One region of the Bacillus sp. PK6-025 genome, then DNA from elsewhere that is predicted to be linked to it. Evidence: riboswitches for the same ligand, from Rfam matches in the RefSeq annotation. Region 1 holds a riboswitch; each other region holds the start of a gene.
What was found. A riboswitch is a leader RNA that binds a small molecule or an ion and turns the genes downstream of it on or off. The one in region 1 is predicted to bind S-adenosylmethionine.

Region 1 (4,360 bases):
ACAATATATGATGATGGACTATCATTTCAAGAATTTTTCAAAAGCGGGTGAATCATATGAAATTTGAGCTTTCAGATGTGCTGAAACAGCTGCCTGAGCAGTTTTTCGCTTCCTTGGTGAAAAAGGTGAATGAAAAAATCGCCGCCGGCCATGATGTGATTAATCTCGGCCAGGGGAATCCCGATCAGCCGACACCTGATCACATCGTTGATACAATGGCGCAAGCCGTTCGCAACCCTAAAAACCATCAGTATTCCTCCTTTCGCGGCAGCCGTTCACTCAAGGAGGCGGCAGCCGCGTTCTATCGAAGGGAATACGGCGTAGAGCTCGATCCCGAACGCGAAGTCGCTGTATTGTTCGGCGGAAAAGCCGGTCTTGTCGAGCTTCCGCAATGTTTGTTAAATCCGGGGGATGCCGTGCTCGTTCCCGATCCCGGCTATCCCGACTACTGGTCGGGCGTTGAGCTGGCAAGAGCGAACATGGAAACGATGCCGCTTACAGCGGGCAATCAGTTTCTGCCTGACTACAGCCGGATTCCGAAGGAAGTGAAAGAAAATGCGAAGCTCATGTATTTAAATTATCCAAACAATCCAACCGGTGCCCAAGCCACGCCTGTTTTTTTCGAAGAGACTGTCCGGTTTGCCAAGTCGAACGGAATTTGCGTCGTCCACGATTTTGCCTACGGTGCGATCGGCTACGACGGCAAGAGGCCTGTCAGCTTTCTCGAAACGGAGGGGGCAAAAGACACAGGAATCGAAATTTACACGCTTTCCAAAACGTATAATATGGCTGGATGGCGGGTCGGGTTTGCAGTTGGCAACGCATCTGTGATCGAAGCGCTGAACCTTTATCAGGACCATATGTATGTCAGCCTTTTTAAAGCGGTCCAAGACGCCGCGGCAGCCGCGCTTCTATCAGACCAAGCGTGTGTCAAGGAGCAAAATGAGCGCTACGAAAAAAGGCGGGATGTATGGATTCGTGCGGTCCGCGAAATCGGTTGGCACGCGGATGCTCCGCAAGGTTCTTTTTTCGCCTGGATGCCTGTCCCTGACGGGTATACATCTGAGGCTTTTTCCGATCTGCTTCTCGAAAAAGCGAATGTCGTCACAGCGCCCGGCATCGGCTTCGGCAAATACGGAGAAGGCTATGTGAGAGTCGGCCTCTTGACAAGCGAAGAGCGGCTCCGGGAAGCGGCTTCGCGCATTGCCAAGCTGAATATATTCAAAAAGACCGGCCACAGTCATTGACAACCGGGAAAAACGATGGGATAATTCAAAATAATTTATAAAATCAATATTCTTATCAAGAGCAGGCAGAGGGACAAGCCCGATGAAGCCCGGCAACCGACTTTTTAAGCACGGTGCTAATTCTTGCAGCTGACGCTGAGAGATAAGGATTCGAACCTGAAATGCGAAACCTCTTTTAGCTAAAGCAGCAAAAGAGGTTTTTTATATGCATGAAGCAGGAAGGAGCTACAGAATGAGTGAACTTTTGGCAACATATGTTTTGACAGATCAAGGATGTGACGCAGAAAAGCGGGCCGAGCAAATCGCGATCGGACTGACGGTCGGGTCGTGGACAGATCTGCCGCTCTTAAAGCAGGAACAGCTGAAAAAGCATAAAGGACGCGTCGTCAAGGTCGAAGAAACAGAAAGCGCGCTGGGGGAAAAACAGGCAACGGTCACCATCGCTTATCCGGAAGCCAATTTTACAAGCGACGTTCCCGCTGTGCTGACGACCGTTTTTGGAAAGCTGTCTCTCGACGGAAAAATCAAATTGGCGGATTTGGAGTTTTCGCAGTCTTTTAAACGATCATTGCCGGGCCCGAAATTCGGCGTATACGGGATCCGGAAAAAAATCGGCGAATTTGAAAGGCCTCTGTTGATGAGCATTTTTAAAGGCGTCATCGGCCGCGATATGGAAGACTTGAAGGAACAGCTCAGACAGCAGGCGCTCGGCGGAGTGGATTTGATCAAGGACGATGAAATCTTATTCGAAACAGGCAGTGCCCCCTTTGAAAAACGAATCACGGAAGGAAAAAAAGTGCTTGAGGCAGCTTTTGAAGAAACAGGGCGCAAAACGCTGTATGCCGTCAACCTGACGGGCAGGACAATGGAGCTGAAATCGAAGGCGAGAAAAGCAGCCGAGCTCGGAGCCGATGTGTTGCTGCTGAATGTGTTTGCCTACGGGCTCGATGTTTTGCAAAGCCTTGCGGAAGACGACGACATCCCGCTGCCGATCATGGCGCACCCGGCAGTAAGCGGCGCACTCACTTCGTCGCCGCATTACGGTTTTTCCCATTCGCTCTTGCTCGGCAAGCTCAACCGGTATGCGGGTGCTGATTTCAGCCTGTTCCCTTCACCGTACGGAAGCGTTGCTCTGCCGAAGCGGGATGCGCTTGCCATATATGATGAATGCACGAAGGAAGACGTTTTTAAACCGACATTCGCCGTCCCGTCGGCCGGTATTCACCCCGGCATGGTGCCGCTCTTGATGAAAGACTTCGGCATTGACCATATCATCAACGCAGGCGGGGGGATTCACGGTCATCCAAACGGAGCGGCAGGCGGAGGAAGGGCGTTTCGGGCGATCATTGATGCCGTCCTGGAAGCGGAGCCAGTCGAAGAAAAAGCAAAGCGTTCTCCCGATTTAAAGCTCGCCCTTGAAAAATGGGGAAGGGTTGAGGTTTCCGTATGAGGCAGCCGCTTATCATTTGCGATTTTGACGGAACCATTACAACGAACGACAACATCATCAGCATTATGAAACAATTTGCTCCAGAAGAGTGGCTCGCTTTAAAAGACGGGGTTCTGTCCAGGGACATATCGATTAAGGACGGGGTCGGCAGAATGTTTCAATTGCTGCCGTCAAGCCTGAAAGAAGACATTATGGAATATGTAATGAAACAAGCCGAGATCCGCCCCGGGTTTACAGAGTTTGTCTCTTTCCTGGATGAGCAGGGTCTTCCGTTTTACGTCGTGAGCGGAGGGATGGACTTTTTCGTCTATCCTCTGCTTGAAGGCATTGTCGAAAAGGAACGCATTTACTGCAATGAGGCCGGCTTTTCAGGACGCAATATCGAGATCCGCTGGCCGTATCCGTGTGACGGCAGCTGCGGAAATGAATGCGGCTGCTGCAAGCCTTCTATCATCCGCCGGCTGAAAGGCCGGGACGATTTTGTTGTCATGATCGGGGACTCTGTTACAGATGTTGAAGCTGCCAAATGTTCCGACTTGTGCATCGCGCGCGATTATTTGCTGCGGGAATGTGAGGGGCTCGGCCTGAAGCATGCGGGATTCGGCGATTTCCGTGATGTAAAGCGAATACTTGAAGAGACCGCGGAGGTGAAAGAATGGACCCTGAGCAAAAATGGCACGAACTTGCCGAGGTAAAAAAAGAGCTTGCGGAAAGGGATTGGTTCCCTGCGACAAGCGGCAATCTGTCAATCAAAGTATCAGAAGACCCGCTGCGATTTCTCATCACAGCAAGCGGAAAAGATAAGCGAAAAGCATCCGCGGAGGATTTTCTGCTGGCGGACGAAGAGGGGAGACCGGCGGAGACCGGACATACGCTGAAACCGTCGGCGGAGACGCTGCTGCACACCCGTGTCTATCAAAATACAAACGCGGGCTGCTGTCTTCACGTCCATACGATTGACAACAATGTCATCTCAGAGCTTTACGCAAAAGAAAAGCAAGCGACATTCAGAGGCCAGGAAATCATAAAGGCGCTCGGTCTTTGGGAGGAAAATGCGGAGGTTGCGATCCCGATTATCGAAAACAGCGCTCATATTCCGGATTTGGCGGCGGATTTTGCCGGACACCTTTCAGGCGATTCAGGGGCAGTGCTGATTCGCAGCCACGGCATTACCGTCTGGGGAAAAACGGCATTTGAGACAAAGCGGATGCTTGAAGCGTATGAATTCCTGTTCAGCTGGCATTTAAAACTGAAAGCTTTGCAGGCTTACCACGTTAATTAAAAAGGGGGAGAAAGCATGGCGACAATTCGAATCCATGATGAACAAAACACGACCATTGAAAAGCAGGAAGAAGTAGAACAATTTCTAAAGGGGCAGGAGGTCATTTATGAAAAATGGGATATCACAAAGCTGCCGGCCGGCTTAAAAGAAAAATACGATTTGACCGATGAAGAGAAACAGGAGATTTTAGACGTCTTTGCCGCTGAAATCAAAGACATTTCAGAACGCCGCGGCTATAAAGCGAGCGATGTCATCTCGCTTTCCGACCAAAATCCGAAACTCGATGAGCTCTTGAAAAATTTCAAACAGGAACATCATCATACAGACGATGAAGTCAGATTTATCGTCAGCGGCCACGGTATCTTTGCGATAGAAGGAAAA
Region 2 (4,360 bases), 1.8 Mb from region 1:
GCCCGGTTCTACTTTTTGCACCTTTTTGTCAAGCGTCTCAGGCTCTGGTACAAATTGGAACGACGTATACTGCTGAAGCGCTTTTTCATTCAATTCCAAATCGGCATCAACAGCCATTAGGCTCTTTCTTTCTGACGCAAAATAAACATGGCCGTCCGTTTTCGTAAAATAGAGCGGCTTAATGCCGAACGGATCGCGCGCTCCGTATAGGAGCTGTTCTTTTTTATCCCAGATTAAAAAAGCAAACATTCCGCGCAGCTTGGAAGCAGCTTCCTGTTTGTAGTGGCGGTAAGTCGCAAGCAAAACTTCCGTATCTGAATCGGTTTTGAACTCGTATCCTTTTGAAATAAGTTCGTCTTTCAGTTCTATATAGTTATAGATTTCTCCATTAAAAATAATCCAATAGGAATCATCTTCATAAGACAGAGGCTGTCCTCCGTTTTCCACATCGATGATGCTGAGCCTTCTAAATCCGAAGCCTACATGCTCATCATGATAGTACCCATCATCGTCCGGACCGCGGTGTACAATCATTTCATTCATTTGTTTAATCAGTTCTTCCTGGGCTGCTGTCTCGGATGATGGGCGATGATTGAATACCCCTACAAATCCACACATAGTATTGCCTCCGATTTTTTAAATTTCGTGCAGAAATCAAAGTCTGCTTCTTGATTAGACAAGTGTTTAAAGAAAAACGTTTCACATCCGCCCGCTTTTTGCCATCGAAAAACAAAGCCGCTTATGAAAGCGGCTATGCGGTTGTTATTCTCCTAATGCATCTTTCTTCAGCTGATCCGCTTTGTCTGTGCGCTCCCAAGGCAGATCGAGGTCGAGGCGGCCGAAATGTCCGTAAGCTGCCGTTTGTTTGTAAATCGGACGGCGAAGATCGAGCATTTTAATAATGCCGGCAGGTCTTAGATCAAAGTTTTTGCGAACCACTTCGATCAATGTTTCTTCACTGGCTTTGCCTGTACCGAATGTATCGATTGAAATGGATACCGGCTGTGCGACACCGATCGCGTAGGCAAGCTGCACTTCACAGGAATCAGCAAGGCCTGCGGCGACGATATTTTTCGCTACATATCTCGCAGCATAAGCTGCAGATCTATCAACCTTTGTCGCATCCTTACCGGAAAACGCTCCGCCGCCGTGACGGGCATATCCGCCATAGGTGTCAACGATGATTTTGCGTCCTGTTAAACCGGCATCCCCCTGCGGTCCTCCGATAACAAAACGGCCCGTAGGATTAATGAAGTACTTCGTGTTTTCATCGATCAGCTCTTTTGGCACTACCGGGTTGATGACATGCTCTTTCAGATTGCGCTGAATTTGTTCAAGCGAAATCTCAGGGTGATGCTGAGTCGAAATGACAATTGTATCGATGCGAATCGGCTTGTTGTTCTCATCATACTCAACAGTTACCTGTGTCTTTCCGTCCGGACGAAGATACGGCAGAATTTCCTCTTTGCGGACTTCTGTCAAACGGCGAGACAATTTATGAGCAAGCGAAATCGGCAGAGGCATAAGTTCCTTTGTTTCGTTGCAGGCAAAACCGAACATTAAACCTTGGTCTCCGGCTCCGATCGCTTCAATTTCAGCGTCGCTCATTGCTCCTTCACGCGCTTCAAGCGCCTGGTCGACTCCCATTGCAATATCTGGCGACTGTTCATCTATAGACGTTAAGACCGCGCAAGTTTCGGCATCAAAACCGTATTTTGCACGTGTGTAGCCAATTTCTTTAATCGTTTCGCGGACTGTTTTCGGAATATCGACGTAAGTGGACGTCGTGATTTCACCGCTTACCAGCACCAATCCGGTTGTCACAGATGTTTCACAGGCAACGCGGGCATTCGGATCTTTCTTTAAAATTTCGTCTAATATACTATCCGAAATCTGGTCGCAAATTTTGTCCGGATGTCCCTCCGTAACTGACTCTGATGTAAATAACCGACGGTTTTTGCTCATTTATGTTTCCTCCTGTATATGAAGATCAGCCGTGATCTTAAGTATGATACGGATCTCGTCCCTCTTGATTATATGACGATACTCGGGCTTCATACGCTCTCGTTTTGAAACAATTTCCATATGCTATTCTTGACGAGATTCTAAGTCAAAATTCCTCTTAATAGAATTTTTCCTGACTGGCTGCCCGGCTAGACCTTTCACGTCCTGTGAAAAACGCCCAGTACCTTCCTCCTGCTTGATACTCGGCTAAAACCTTTCACGTCCTGTGAAAAACGCCGAGTACCTTCCTCCTGAAGGCAGTTTTTTTAGCAATTTTTGGATCTCGATTTATGCAATAAAAAAACCTTTTCCTATTCGCTGAGGAAAGGGTCTGGTATTGCGTGCCTTTCACTCTTATCGCTCAAGGTATTGAACACCTTGCATCAGGTTAGCACCGTAGTTGTCTCAGAAACTGTTTTTTTCCATTAATAAGAGAAACCGGTTGCTGGGTTTCATTGGGCCTGTCCCTCCACCAGCTCGGGATAAGAGTATCCGCTCAATGAAATATCTTATCTTAAAATGGCTTGTTATGTCAATATCGGCCGCAATAAATTTAAACTTGTCTTTCGAGAAAAAACCCGAACGAAAAATGAAGAAACGGTATAGACTATAAGAGTAAATGTGTTATACTAATTCTACATTAATGTTATACACATTAAAAAACACGCAAAGGAAGGTTTTTTATGAATTCTGTAGATTTAACAACTGACTTACAAACGTTATTAATGGGCGAAAACGTTCAGCTGAACTTATCCGTTCCCCTTTTGGTTGAAAAAGTCCTTGAACGCAAAGAAGGAGTCTTAACATCTTCCGGAGCCGTGCGGGCTACAACCGGTACATACACCGGCCGCTCGCCAAAAGACAAATTCATTGTGGAAGAAGCGAGCACAAAGGACAAAATCGATTGGGGCGCAGTAAACCAGCCGATTTCAGAAGCCGCCTTTGACCGGCTGTACACAAAAGTGCTCAGCTATTTAAAGGAACGCGATGAATTGTATGTATTTGAAGGGTTTGCAGGAGCAGACGAAAAATACCGGCTTCCGATTACAGTTGTCAACGAGTTCGCCTGGCACAACCTGTTTGCAAGACAGTTGTTCATCAGACCTGAAGAACATGATAAAAAACCTGAAGAACAGCCGTTTACGATTCTTTCCGCTCCGCATTTCAAAGCCGATCCGCTCATTGACGGGACCAGATCTGAAACATTTATCATCGTGTCGTTTGAAAAGCGTACGATTTTAATCGGAGGCACCGAATATGCCGGAGAGATGAAAAAATCGATTTTTTCTATTATGAATTATCTTCTTCCTGAACAAAACATTTTACCGATGCACTGTTCGGCAAACATTGGCGAGGAAGGCGGAACAGCTCTCTTCTTCGGATTGTCAGGCACAGGCAAAACGACGCTTTCCGCCGATCCGAAACGGAAGCTGATCGGTGACGACGAACACGGCTGGTCCAGCACAGGCGTTTTCAACATTGAAGGAGGCTGCTACGCCAAGTGCATTAACTTAAGCAAAGAAAAAGAACCGCAGATTTACAATGCGATCCGCTTCGGTTCCGTTCTTGAAAATGTCGTGGTTGACGGCAAAACCGGGGAGCCGGACTATTCCGACGCATTCTATACGGAAAACACGAGAGCGGCTTACCCGATTGATGCGATTGACAACATCGTCAAGCCGAGCATCGCAGCACACCCGCAGACCATTGTATTTCTGACGGCAGATGCTTTCGGCGTGCTTCCTCCGATCAGCAAGTTAACGAAAGAACAAGCCATGTATCATTTCCTGAGCGGATATACAAGCAAGCTCGCCGGCACCGAACGCGGGATCACCGCTCCTGAAGCCACATTCTCGACCTGCTTCGGTTCCCCGTTCCTTCCGCTCCCTGCACATGTGTACGCTGAAATGCTCGGAAGAAAAATCGATGAGCACGGCGTCAGCGTCTTTCTCGTCAATACAGGCTGGACCGGCGGCGGATACGGAACAGGGGAAAGAATGAGCCTCGCTTATACGAGAGCGATGGTTCAGGCTGCGATAGAAGGAGAACTGGATAACGCCGAAATGAAGACTGACCGCATTTTCGGACTTCATTCACCGGTCCATGTTCCGGGTGTGCCTGATCAAGTGCTTGACCCGGCTAAAACTTGGACAGATGAAAACGAATACGAGGAAAAAGCGATCCACTTGGCGAATGCATTCAAAAAGAATTTCAAAAAATTCTCTAATACCGAAAACATTGAAAAAGCCGGAGGACCGCTCGTATAACTCAACCCGCTTGCAGCAGCGCAGGTATTCTGCGCTGCTGCAGTTTATTAAAAATCCGCTTCGCCTGTCAGCGGCCGATGCCATTTTCT
Region 3 (4,360 bases), 1.8 Mb from region 1:
TGTTGAAGTTTAAGGATCAGTTGAAGTTCATTAGAAGAAATATGAAGAAAAACCGCCTGCGTGTATTCATGACCATTCTCGCAACAACGGTGGCCTGCGCGTTTTTAATCGTGCTCGCATCGGTCGGATTCGGACTGCAAAAATCGATGACTGAACAGCTGATGAAAGAACAGATTGTCACTGAAATTCAGGTTGTCGGAAAAGAAGGAAAGAGCGATCGGAAAGTTCAAAAGAAAGACTTGAAAGAATTCGAAAATCGCAAAGATGTGTCCGCGATTATCGAGCGCACGCAGGTGTTCGCACCTGCTGAAGCAAAGTTGGGCAACAGGACAAACAATCAAATGTCGAATATCACGATTACTGACATGGCTGCTGAACAAAAAGCCAATATTAAACTCGATCGCGGCCGCGTAGCGAAAACACCGAATGAAATCGTCGTCGGCTACCATTTCGGGAAGAATCTCTGGACGAAAAAAGAAGCCCAAGATTATGAAAAGCAGATGGAAAATAATGCTGAGGAAGTAAAAGAACCAAAAGGATACGCAGAAGATATTCTCGGCAAAACAATTGAATTAAAGATCTCAAAAATGGATGAAAAAACAGGAGAAGAAGGGAAAGCGAAAACATATGATCTGAAAGTTGTCGGAGTGACGAAAAAACCTTCTTATGAATGGGCAAGCGATTCAACGGTCTATGTCAGCAACGACATGCAAAAAGACATCACCGGATTTCTGAAGGCGGACAAAGACAACGGCACGATCGAAAAAAAGCTTTCGGTTTACGCGGATAATTTTGAACATGTCGGACAGCTGACAACAGATTTGGAGGATGAAGGCTACTACGTCGATTCAATAACGAAAAAACTCGAAAGCATCAATCTGTTTTTCATGGCTTTTAAAATCGGTCTGATCTTTGTCGGAGTCATTGCCGTTTTGATTTCAGCCATCGGGATTTTCAACACGATGACAATGGCGGTTACAGAACGGACGCAGGAAATCGGGATTATGAAAGCGATCGGGGCCAGCCCGAATGTGATCCGCCGAATGTTCCTGCTGGAAAGCGCCTATATCGGCATCTTAGGATCTGTTTTAGGTATTATCATTTCATACGGTGTCAGCTTTTTAGTGAACAAGATTATTCCTGTCATTTTATCATCGGTTTCAGAAGGAGAAGCGAGTGCGGCAGAGCTCAGCATCACCTTCTCGCATATTCCGGTCAGCCTTGTACTCATCGCCACCTTGATCAGTGCAGGCGTCGCCATTCTTTCAGGCCTGAATCCGGCCATTAAAGCGACAAGAACGAACGTGCTGACAGCATTAAGAAGAGAGCTTTAAGAAAAAAGCTGGCGGTATGCCGGCTTTTTTAACGTTTCGGAGGTCTGTACCCCGCATCACGCGCCTCCTGTTCTGTGCAGAACCAGCGGGCGACGTTTTTCGTGCGGTCATAATATGTACTTCCCGGTGTATGATAAATATGGTTGACGCTTCCTTTGATTTTGCACTCCTGTTTGCTTTCACCGCTGTTTTTCTTAGGGGAGGGCGCGCTGTGTGACGTTCCGGCCTGAGCGGTGGCGTTCTTTTCTTTTACAGTGGCTTCGGTACTGCCGCTTTTTTCTTCAGTTTTAGCCAGTTTTTCTGACAGCGATTTTGTTTTTTTCGTAAGCGAGTCTTTTTCTTTTGTCAGTTTTTCATTTTCTTTTTTTAATGTGTCATTCTCCGTTTTGGCTGCCTTCAGTTTTTCGTTTGCTTGATTGAGCTGCTGCTTTAATGCGGTTTGCTCCTTTTGTACAGCGCTGTGTTCAGTTTTCAGTTCCTGAAGCTCGGTTGTCAGGTCCTCTGTTTTTGTCTCATCGATGGCATATGTTTCCTCACTGTAATAAGGCGCAGAGATGATCAGGAGGAGAAGTCCGCCTGCAAAACAAGGATAAAAGAGTTTTCTGGAAAACCTTTTGCCTGGAGAAAAGATTCTTCTGATCAAATGAAATACAAGATAGCAGATGGAAAAAATAAAGGATAAAAACCCGATCAGCATGATAGATTCCATGATTCGTCTCCTTTCGTGTTTGATAACTATATTTTAGCTTAAAAAGAAAAAAATGTTTATACCAAAAAACTTCTTGCAAATCTAAATATTCAAACGTAAAATAAAGAAATCATTTAAAAAACCGAATATGCAGCTTATAAAGAGAGATGGAGGGACTGGCCCGGCGAAATCTCAGCAACCTGCAGCAGAGCAAGGTGCTAAATCCAGCAGAATGTCAGGCGCATTCTGAAAGATAAGTTGAACAACTCTTTCAGGCGCTGAAAGAGTTTTTTTTATTTTGGAGGAGGAGATATACATGAACAAGATATTAAAATGGACTTCCGTGCTGGGACTGGCCTTGAGCATGGCGCTTCTGACCGCATGCGGAAACAATGCCGAAAGCGATGGTAAAACGATCAAAATAGGCGCTACTGCAGGACCGTATTACGATATGGTCAAAAAAGCGATTCAGCCTGAACTTGAGAAAAAAGGCTACAAAGTTGAAGTGGTCGAATTCACCGACTATGTACAGCCGAACACGGCGTTAAGCGAAGGCGAACTCGACGCCAATTTGTTTCAACATGAGGTTTTTATGAAATCATACAATCAAGAAAACAATAAACATCTTGCTGCACTCATTTCTGTGCCGACCGCTCCGATGGGTCTCTATTCTGCCAAATATAACGACTTGAACGATGTCAAAAACGGGGCGGAAGTGGCTGTTCCAAACGATCCGGCCAATGCCGCCAGGGCATTTTTAACGCTCCAGGATCAGGGGCTGATTCGGCTGAAAAGCGATGTCGACACATTGAAAGCCTCTGTGCAGGATATTGCGGAAAATCCGAAAAAGCTGACATTTAAACAGCTTGAATCTGCCAATCTTCCAAGAGCGGTCGATGACCTGGATATCGCGGCTGTCCCGGGTAATTTCGCTCTCTCCGCTAATATGAAGTTGCAGGACGCGCTGGCGCTTGAGAACATGCCTGACCGCTACCGCAATCAAGTGGTAGTGGATGAAAAAAACAAAGACAAGCCATTCGCCAAAGATCTCAAAGAAGCGGTAAAATCCAAAGCTTTCGAAGATGCGATCGATCGGGAATTCGCCGGTTTCGGAAAGCCAAAATGGATGACGCAATCATAAAAAAATTCCCCCTTTAAAAAGGGGGTTTTTTATGTTGAAAATCGAAATCGTGTCAATTGAAAAAAATGGGCAAAACGAATAGAATCTAGAGGGAATGCTAAAGAGAAAGAAGGAAACGCTATGCCGCGCACATTATGGCTTTTGGTCATCGGAATGTTTATCAATGTCACAGGGGCATCTTTTTTATGGCCGCTGAATACCATCTATATCCATCAGCATTTGGGAAAGTCGCTGACAGCGGCCGGATTTGTGCTGATGCTGAACTCAGGGGCAAATGTGCTGGGCAACCTGTTCGGAGGATATTTATTCGATAAAATCGGCGGATTTAAAACGGTCGTACTTGGAATTGTGATCACGTTTGCGAGCCTTTCAGGCCTCGTCTTTTTTCACGAGTGGTTCCAATACATTCTTTTCTTAACATTGGCCGGTTTTGGATCAGGGATCGTGTTTCCGGCATGCTATGCAATGGCCGGATCGGTTTGGCCGGAAGGCGGCAGAAAGCCGTTCAATGCTGTATACGTGGCGCAAAATGCAGGGGTGGCAGTTGGTTCAGCGCTCGGCGGAATTGTCGCGTCTTTTTCATTTACGTATGTTTTTCTGGCGAATGCGATGCTGTATGCCGTCTTTTTCATGATTGCGATTTTCGGATTTAGACGCATCCGGTCTGAAAAAGCCATGCAGTCTTCTGTTTTGGATCATGCCGATTCAGTCAGCGGGAAATCTAGATTCTCCGCGCTTTTGGTTATATGTACGGGCTACCTGCTCGGCTGGGTCGCTTATTCGCAATGGTCCTCGACCATCGCTTCACACACCCAGGAGCTGGGGATATCTCTTGGGCAGTACAGCGTACTTTGGACAGTGAACGGGGCGCTCATTGTTTTCGGTCAGCCGCTGATTGGTTTTTTTGTGAAACGGTTTGCCGAATCGCTGAAAAACCAAATCGTGATCGGATTTGTCATTTTTATGATGGCATACGGAATTTTGTTTGGCGCTGAACGGTTTCCGGCGTTTCTTGCCGCGATGGTTGTGCTAACCATTGGCGAAATGCTTGTATGGCCGGCTGTGCCGACAATCGCCAACCGCCTCGCTCCGAGGGGAAAAGAAGGGTTTTATCAAGGGTTTGTCAACAGTATGGCGACCGGCGGAAGAATGATCGGGCCGCTTTTTGGCGGAATGCTGGTTGATTATTTCAATATG
Region 4 (4,360 bases), 1.7 Mb from region 1:
GAGCAGCCAGCCGATTTTTCCTTTCCGGACTGCTTTAAACAACATCCAGGTTGCAATCATCAAACAAAGGGTGAGAATGCTGTCGACGTTGTTTGTATGGCTGACCGCAACGGCAATCGGCGTACACGCCATAATAAGAGCTGAAATTCTGGCCGCCGTTTTGCCAAAAGTAGGTTTTACAATAAAGTACAACAGTGCTACGGAAATCACTTCGGCAATCGCTTCAGGAAGAACGACGCTCCAGCCGTGCACGCCGAACACAAGTGCAAAAAGTGTCTGAATCCAGAGTGCAACCGGCGGTTTATCAACTGTTACAAAGCCTGCTGGATCAAATGATGCGTAAAAAAAGTTATGAAAACTTTGGGTCATACTTTCAACGGCCGCCGTATAGTAGGCGTTGTCTGTGTCACTATTCCAGATGCCGTACAAGTTTAAAGCTGCAGATAATACAAGAATGAAGACCAGGAATATATCGATTTTCCTTTTCTTAATCATTGTTCGATCACCTCACTAAAGAGCATTATAGAAGCCAAATATGATCAAACTATGAACAAATCAAGAAGGAATTTTAAATTGTATAGAGGGGCAAAAAAAAAGAGACATGCCGTCAGGAGGCATGTCTCCAGCGTGTCGAGAAACCCCCGCATTCGTTGTCAGGCCTGCGCGTCGGTGCTCACGAATTCCAACATTCGCTCCGCTCCGATGCTCGGCCTTCCTAGACTGCAAGGGTTTTCAATCACGCTGAAAGGATGACAAAATCCCAAAACAAAAAGCTGTTTTGGGATTTTGTCAACATTCTGAGACATGCCGTCAGGAGGCATGTCTCAAATATGAGGTGTTATTTCCATACGTCTTCTGCGATCTCGACGACATGGCGCAGTTTTTCCCATTGCTGCTCTTCTGTCAGGAGATTGCCTTCTTCTGTGGAGGCAAAGCCGCACTGCGGGCTTAGGCACAATTGGTTCAGGTCGACGAAGCGAGCTGCTTCGTCGATGCGCCGCTTAATATCATCCGGGTTTTCAAGCTCTCCGAATTTTGATGTGATCAGGCCGAGGACGATCTGCAAGTCTTTCCGTTTGACATAGCGAAGCGGTTCGAAGCCGCCGGAGCGCTCGTCATCAAATTCAAGGAAAAGTCCGTCTAAATTGAGTCCGTCGAAAATCGTTTCTGCAGCCGCATCGTAGCCGCCTTCCGCCACCCATGTTGACTGGAAGTTGCCGCGGCAGATGTGCATGGTGACCGTCAAATCGTCCGGGCGTCCTTCAACTGCTTCATTAATCGTGTTGGCGAAGGACTGGCGCAGTTCATCAGGCTGGCGGCCGAAGGCTTTGATCTGCTCATGTCCTTTGTCTGAGAAAAATACCGACCAGGCCGTGTCATCCAGTTGCAAATAGCGGCAGCCGGCATCGTAAAATGCGCGGATCGCTTTTTTGTAAGCCTGCGCGACATCGTGATGGAACTCATCCAGATCCTCGTACGGGCTTTCTCCAAGTTTTCCTCTGAAAAACAGCATATTCGGGCTCGGAATCGTCATTTTCGGCGTATGTGTGCCCGCAATATCATGAAGAAATTTATAATCTTCCAGCATCGGATGGTTTGTAAAATCGACTTTGCTTGTTACTTTGATTCCGCGCGGCTTCGTTTCAACATTATGAAATTGAATGCCCTTGTCCGCTGTATATCCTTCTACGCCGTCAAGCCCTTCAAGAAAATCGAAATGCCACCATGACCTGCGGAATTCCCCGTCAGTAACGGCTTTAAGGCCAATTTCTTTTTGCTTTTCGACAATGCGCTTGATCTCTTCGTTTTCGACTTCGCGCAGTTGTTCAGCGCTAATTTCACCGTTCGCTTTTTGAATACGCGCTTTTTTTACGGGCGCAGACCTTAAAAGACTCCCCACCTGATCAGCTCTGTACGGTCCGATTTTTTTCCCAGGCGTTTGCTTCAGTACATCGGTTGATTGTGTCATGCTTCATCCCTCTTTCTTTATAGACATAAAAAAGCTCTTCCCGATAAGGAAGAGCTTGATATATTCAATCTCCTCCTTATCTTCAAGAGCACGAACATGCTCTTAAGGATTTAGCACCATTCTGTCATAGACAGCGGTTGCCGGGTTTCACAGGGCCAGTCCCTCCACCACTCTTGATAAGGAAAACCTTTTTATGCAATTTTTTAATAATTTTAATATTAATACTTTTTATAAAAATGTCAATGGGTTAAAAAAAACTATTTGGTTTTTCATTTTCTTCTTCTGCGGTTAAACCGGAGGGCGTATCGAATCAGCGTATGAATTTTTTGTCAAGACAGTCTTTCAAATGGTCAACAAGGTGCTGAACGAACAGGGTGAATTAGAATATTTTTCAATTTTTATCTCCGAAAATAGAAACTTTCTCGCGAGTTTACCGGTCTATCATGTGTACCTGATTTCAAAATGGGTATGATAAACAATGACAGATTAAGGAGGGTTCTTATGAACAAAAAAACAGTGTTTAAAGCGTTAGGTATGCTGATAACAGGGGTATTGTTTTTTGCGCTGTACGGTGCGGCCGCACTTCCTTCTGCACACGCGGCAAATGAAAAAAAGCCGACGGTCACGAGCCATACTTACAAAAACATTAAGGCTTTGAAATACCCGCAGGTTGCAAATGTAAGCAGCAAATCTCTCCAAAATAGGATCAACAAAGATTTTAAACGTTATATTGAGCAGTCCTACAAAGATTATGTAAAAAACAAGAAAGACGGCCAACAGCACGGATACCAAACAGATTATCAAACGTCCTTTGAAGTGAAATACCGGACCGGCCAAAAGCTGAGCATTCTGACAAGTAATTACGTCTACTCCGGCGGAGCGCACGGAAATACGGCAGTCCGCTCTTTCAACTATGACCTTGCCTCTAAAAAGCGGGTGTATTTATCAGATATCTTAAATACAAAATCGAAAATGGATAAGACAAAAACATACATTTACGACTATATTCAAAAACACAGCGACATTTTCTTCCCGGATGTGAAGAAGAAAGACATCGTCCTTGGTAAAAACACGGCTTTTTATTACACAAAAGACGGCATTGCGATCGTCTTCCAGCAATACGATGTCGCTCCTTATGCTGCCGGAAATCCGGTCGTTGCCGTGCCGAAAACGGTGTATCAATAAATAACAGCCCCTGTTTCGCAGGGGTTTTTGTTTTGAGGGAAGAAGGAATGGGGAGGTTATGGAAGCCTTTTCATGAAGTGGCAGCTGACGGGCATGATTCAGCCCGCAGTCCGTTCGCAGATTTTTTCTAAATCGAATAGCTCGCAGACATAGAACATGCACTGCCGGCCGCTGATAATCTGATATTTTTTAAAAGCATATGTCCGGTCTGCTGAAACAGGTACAAGTTGTGTGAAATGTTTTCCCAGGCAGTCGCCCGTACTGAAAATTTCACGCCTTGACTCCAGTTCTGCAATGATTTTCCCGATGGGAAGCCTTTCTGCCTGCAAATCTTGTTTGATGGCGGGCGGCAGTAAGTTTGTTTTAACATAGACATAATTATAAGATAAATAATCATCGCCCGTTTTCAAAGAGGAAGTTCTAAACAAGATGTCATCATCGCGTTGAAACAGCCTCGCTTCTTCAGGTGACAGCTTGTCATAATCAATATTATTTTGCTGAAAAACTTCGATTTCGGCTTTGCCACCGATCAGCGTTTCAATCGCTTTGGTTGTTGAACCATCGGTTTTGGTTAACATGTCTTTTACAATAGCAACTAGAGTTTCAGGAAAAAAGTGGCTTACGCTCAATGAAAGGCACCCCCGTACCAAAATTAGAATTTTTTGAAAACTTGTCTTTAAATTTATCATGTGGAGATGCGTTTGTCTAGAAAAATAAGTTAAATTTTAGGTTAGTAATGTAAATTTTATATTTTTAACAATTGGATAGATCAGGATATGTATGGAAAAAGGAGACGTCAATGTCTCCTTTTTTTGTGCGATTCATTTAAGTCGTCTCTCCTTCTAAAAGCTGTACGGGCAAATAGGTTTCCAGCGGTAAATCATCGAATTCGCCTTCGATGGCTTTGGACAAAATCTCGATGGCCGTCTTGGAAATGAGTTCAATCGGCTGCTGGATGGTTGTCAATTCCGGGAGGATGGACTGAACGGCTTCCGTTCCGTCGTAGCCGATCACCTTTAATAGCCCGGGAATGTCTTTTCCGCGTTTTTTTGCTTCGGTGATGACTGTAGCGGCCATGAGGTCATCGCTGGCAAAAATGCCGTCAGCCGCAGGCTGTTCATCAAACAGTTTTGAGATGATTTCCCGGTAATTTTGATGAAAGGGAACCTCATATGTAATCGGCTGTCTTCCGTGTTGTCGCATCAC

Region 2: it holds a riboswitch for S-adenosylmethionine, as region 1 does, so the genes downstream of both, metK (methionine adenosyltransferase) here and mtnW (2,3-diketo-5-methylthiopentyl-1-phosphate enolase) in region 1, are expected to answer to the same signal.
Region 3: it holds a riboswitch for S-adenosylmethionine, as region 1 does, so the genes downstream of both, M1D67_RS16570 (MetQ/NlpA family ABC transporter substrate-binding protein) here and mtnW (2,3-diketo-5-methylthiopentyl-1-phosphate enolase) in region 1, are expected to answer to the same signal.
Region 4: it holds a riboswitch for S-adenosylmethionine, as region 1 does, so the genes downstream of both, M1D67_RS21325 (5-methyltetrahydropteroyltriglutamate--homocysteine S-methyltransferase) here and mtnW (2,3-diketo-5-methylthiopentyl-1-phosphate enolase) in region 1, are expected to answer to the same signal.

Annotation. Positions count from the first base shown of each region.
Region 1 covers NZ_CP096509.1:1,453,681-1,458,040, forward strand. Annotated here, with positions in the region: gene M1D67_RS07395 (pyridoxal phosphate-dependent aminotransferase) at 57-1,247, shown strand; SAM riboswitch class I at 1,297-1,396, shown strand; gene mtnW (2,3-diketo-5-methylthiopentyl-1-phosphate enolase) at 1,480-2,697, shown strand; gene mtnX (2-hydroxy-3-keto-5-methylthiopentenyl-1-phosphate phosphatase) at 2,694-3,392, shown strand; gene M1D67_RS07410 (methylthioribulose 1-phosphate dehydratase) at 3,353-3,979, shown strand; gene M1D67_RS07415 (1,2-dihydroxy-3-keto-5-methylthiopentene dioxygenase) at 3,995-4,360, shown strand, end outside.
Region 2 covers NZ_CP096509.1:3,262,008-3,266,367, forward strand. Annotated here, with positions in the region: gene asnB (asparagine synthase (glutamine-hydrolyzing)) at 1-618, opposite strand, end outside; gene metK (methionine adenosyltransferase) at 763-1,965, opposite strand; SAM riboswitch class I at 2,356-2,493, opposite strand; gene pckA (phosphoenolpyruvate carboxykinase (ATP)) at 2,688-4,271, shown strand.
Region 3 covers NZ_CP096509.1:3,245,319-3,249,678, reverse strand. Annotated here, with positions in the region: gene M1D67_RS16585 (ABC transporter ATP-binding protein) at 1-13, shown strand, start outside; gene M1D67_RS16580 (ABC transporter permease) at 3-1,334, shown strand; gene M1D67_RS16575 (sunset domain-containing protein) at 1,363-2,043, opposite strand; SAM riboswitch class I at 2,175-2,282, shown strand; gene M1D67_RS16570 (MetQ/NlpA family ABC transporter substrate-binding protein) at 2,339-3,163, shown strand; gene M1D67_RS16565 (MDR family MFS transporter) at 3,284-4,360, shown strand, end outside.
Region 4 covers NZ_CP096509.1:4,168,638-4,172,997, reverse strand. Annotated here, with positions in the region: gene M1D67_RS21330 (glycosyltransferase family 39 protein) at 1-495, opposite strand, end outside; gene M1D67_RS21325 (5-methyltetrahydropteroyltriglutamate--homocysteine S-methyltransferase) at 839-1,969, opposite strand; SAM riboswitch class I at 2,043-2,152, opposite strand; gene M1D67_RS21320 (DUF3298 and DUF4163 domain-containing protein) at 2,471-3,154, shown strand; gene M1D67_RS21315 (chorismate--pyruvate lyase family protein) at 3,253-3,783, opposite strand; gene M1D67_RS21310 (LacI family DNA-binding transcriptional regulator) at 3,980-4,360, opposite strand, start outside.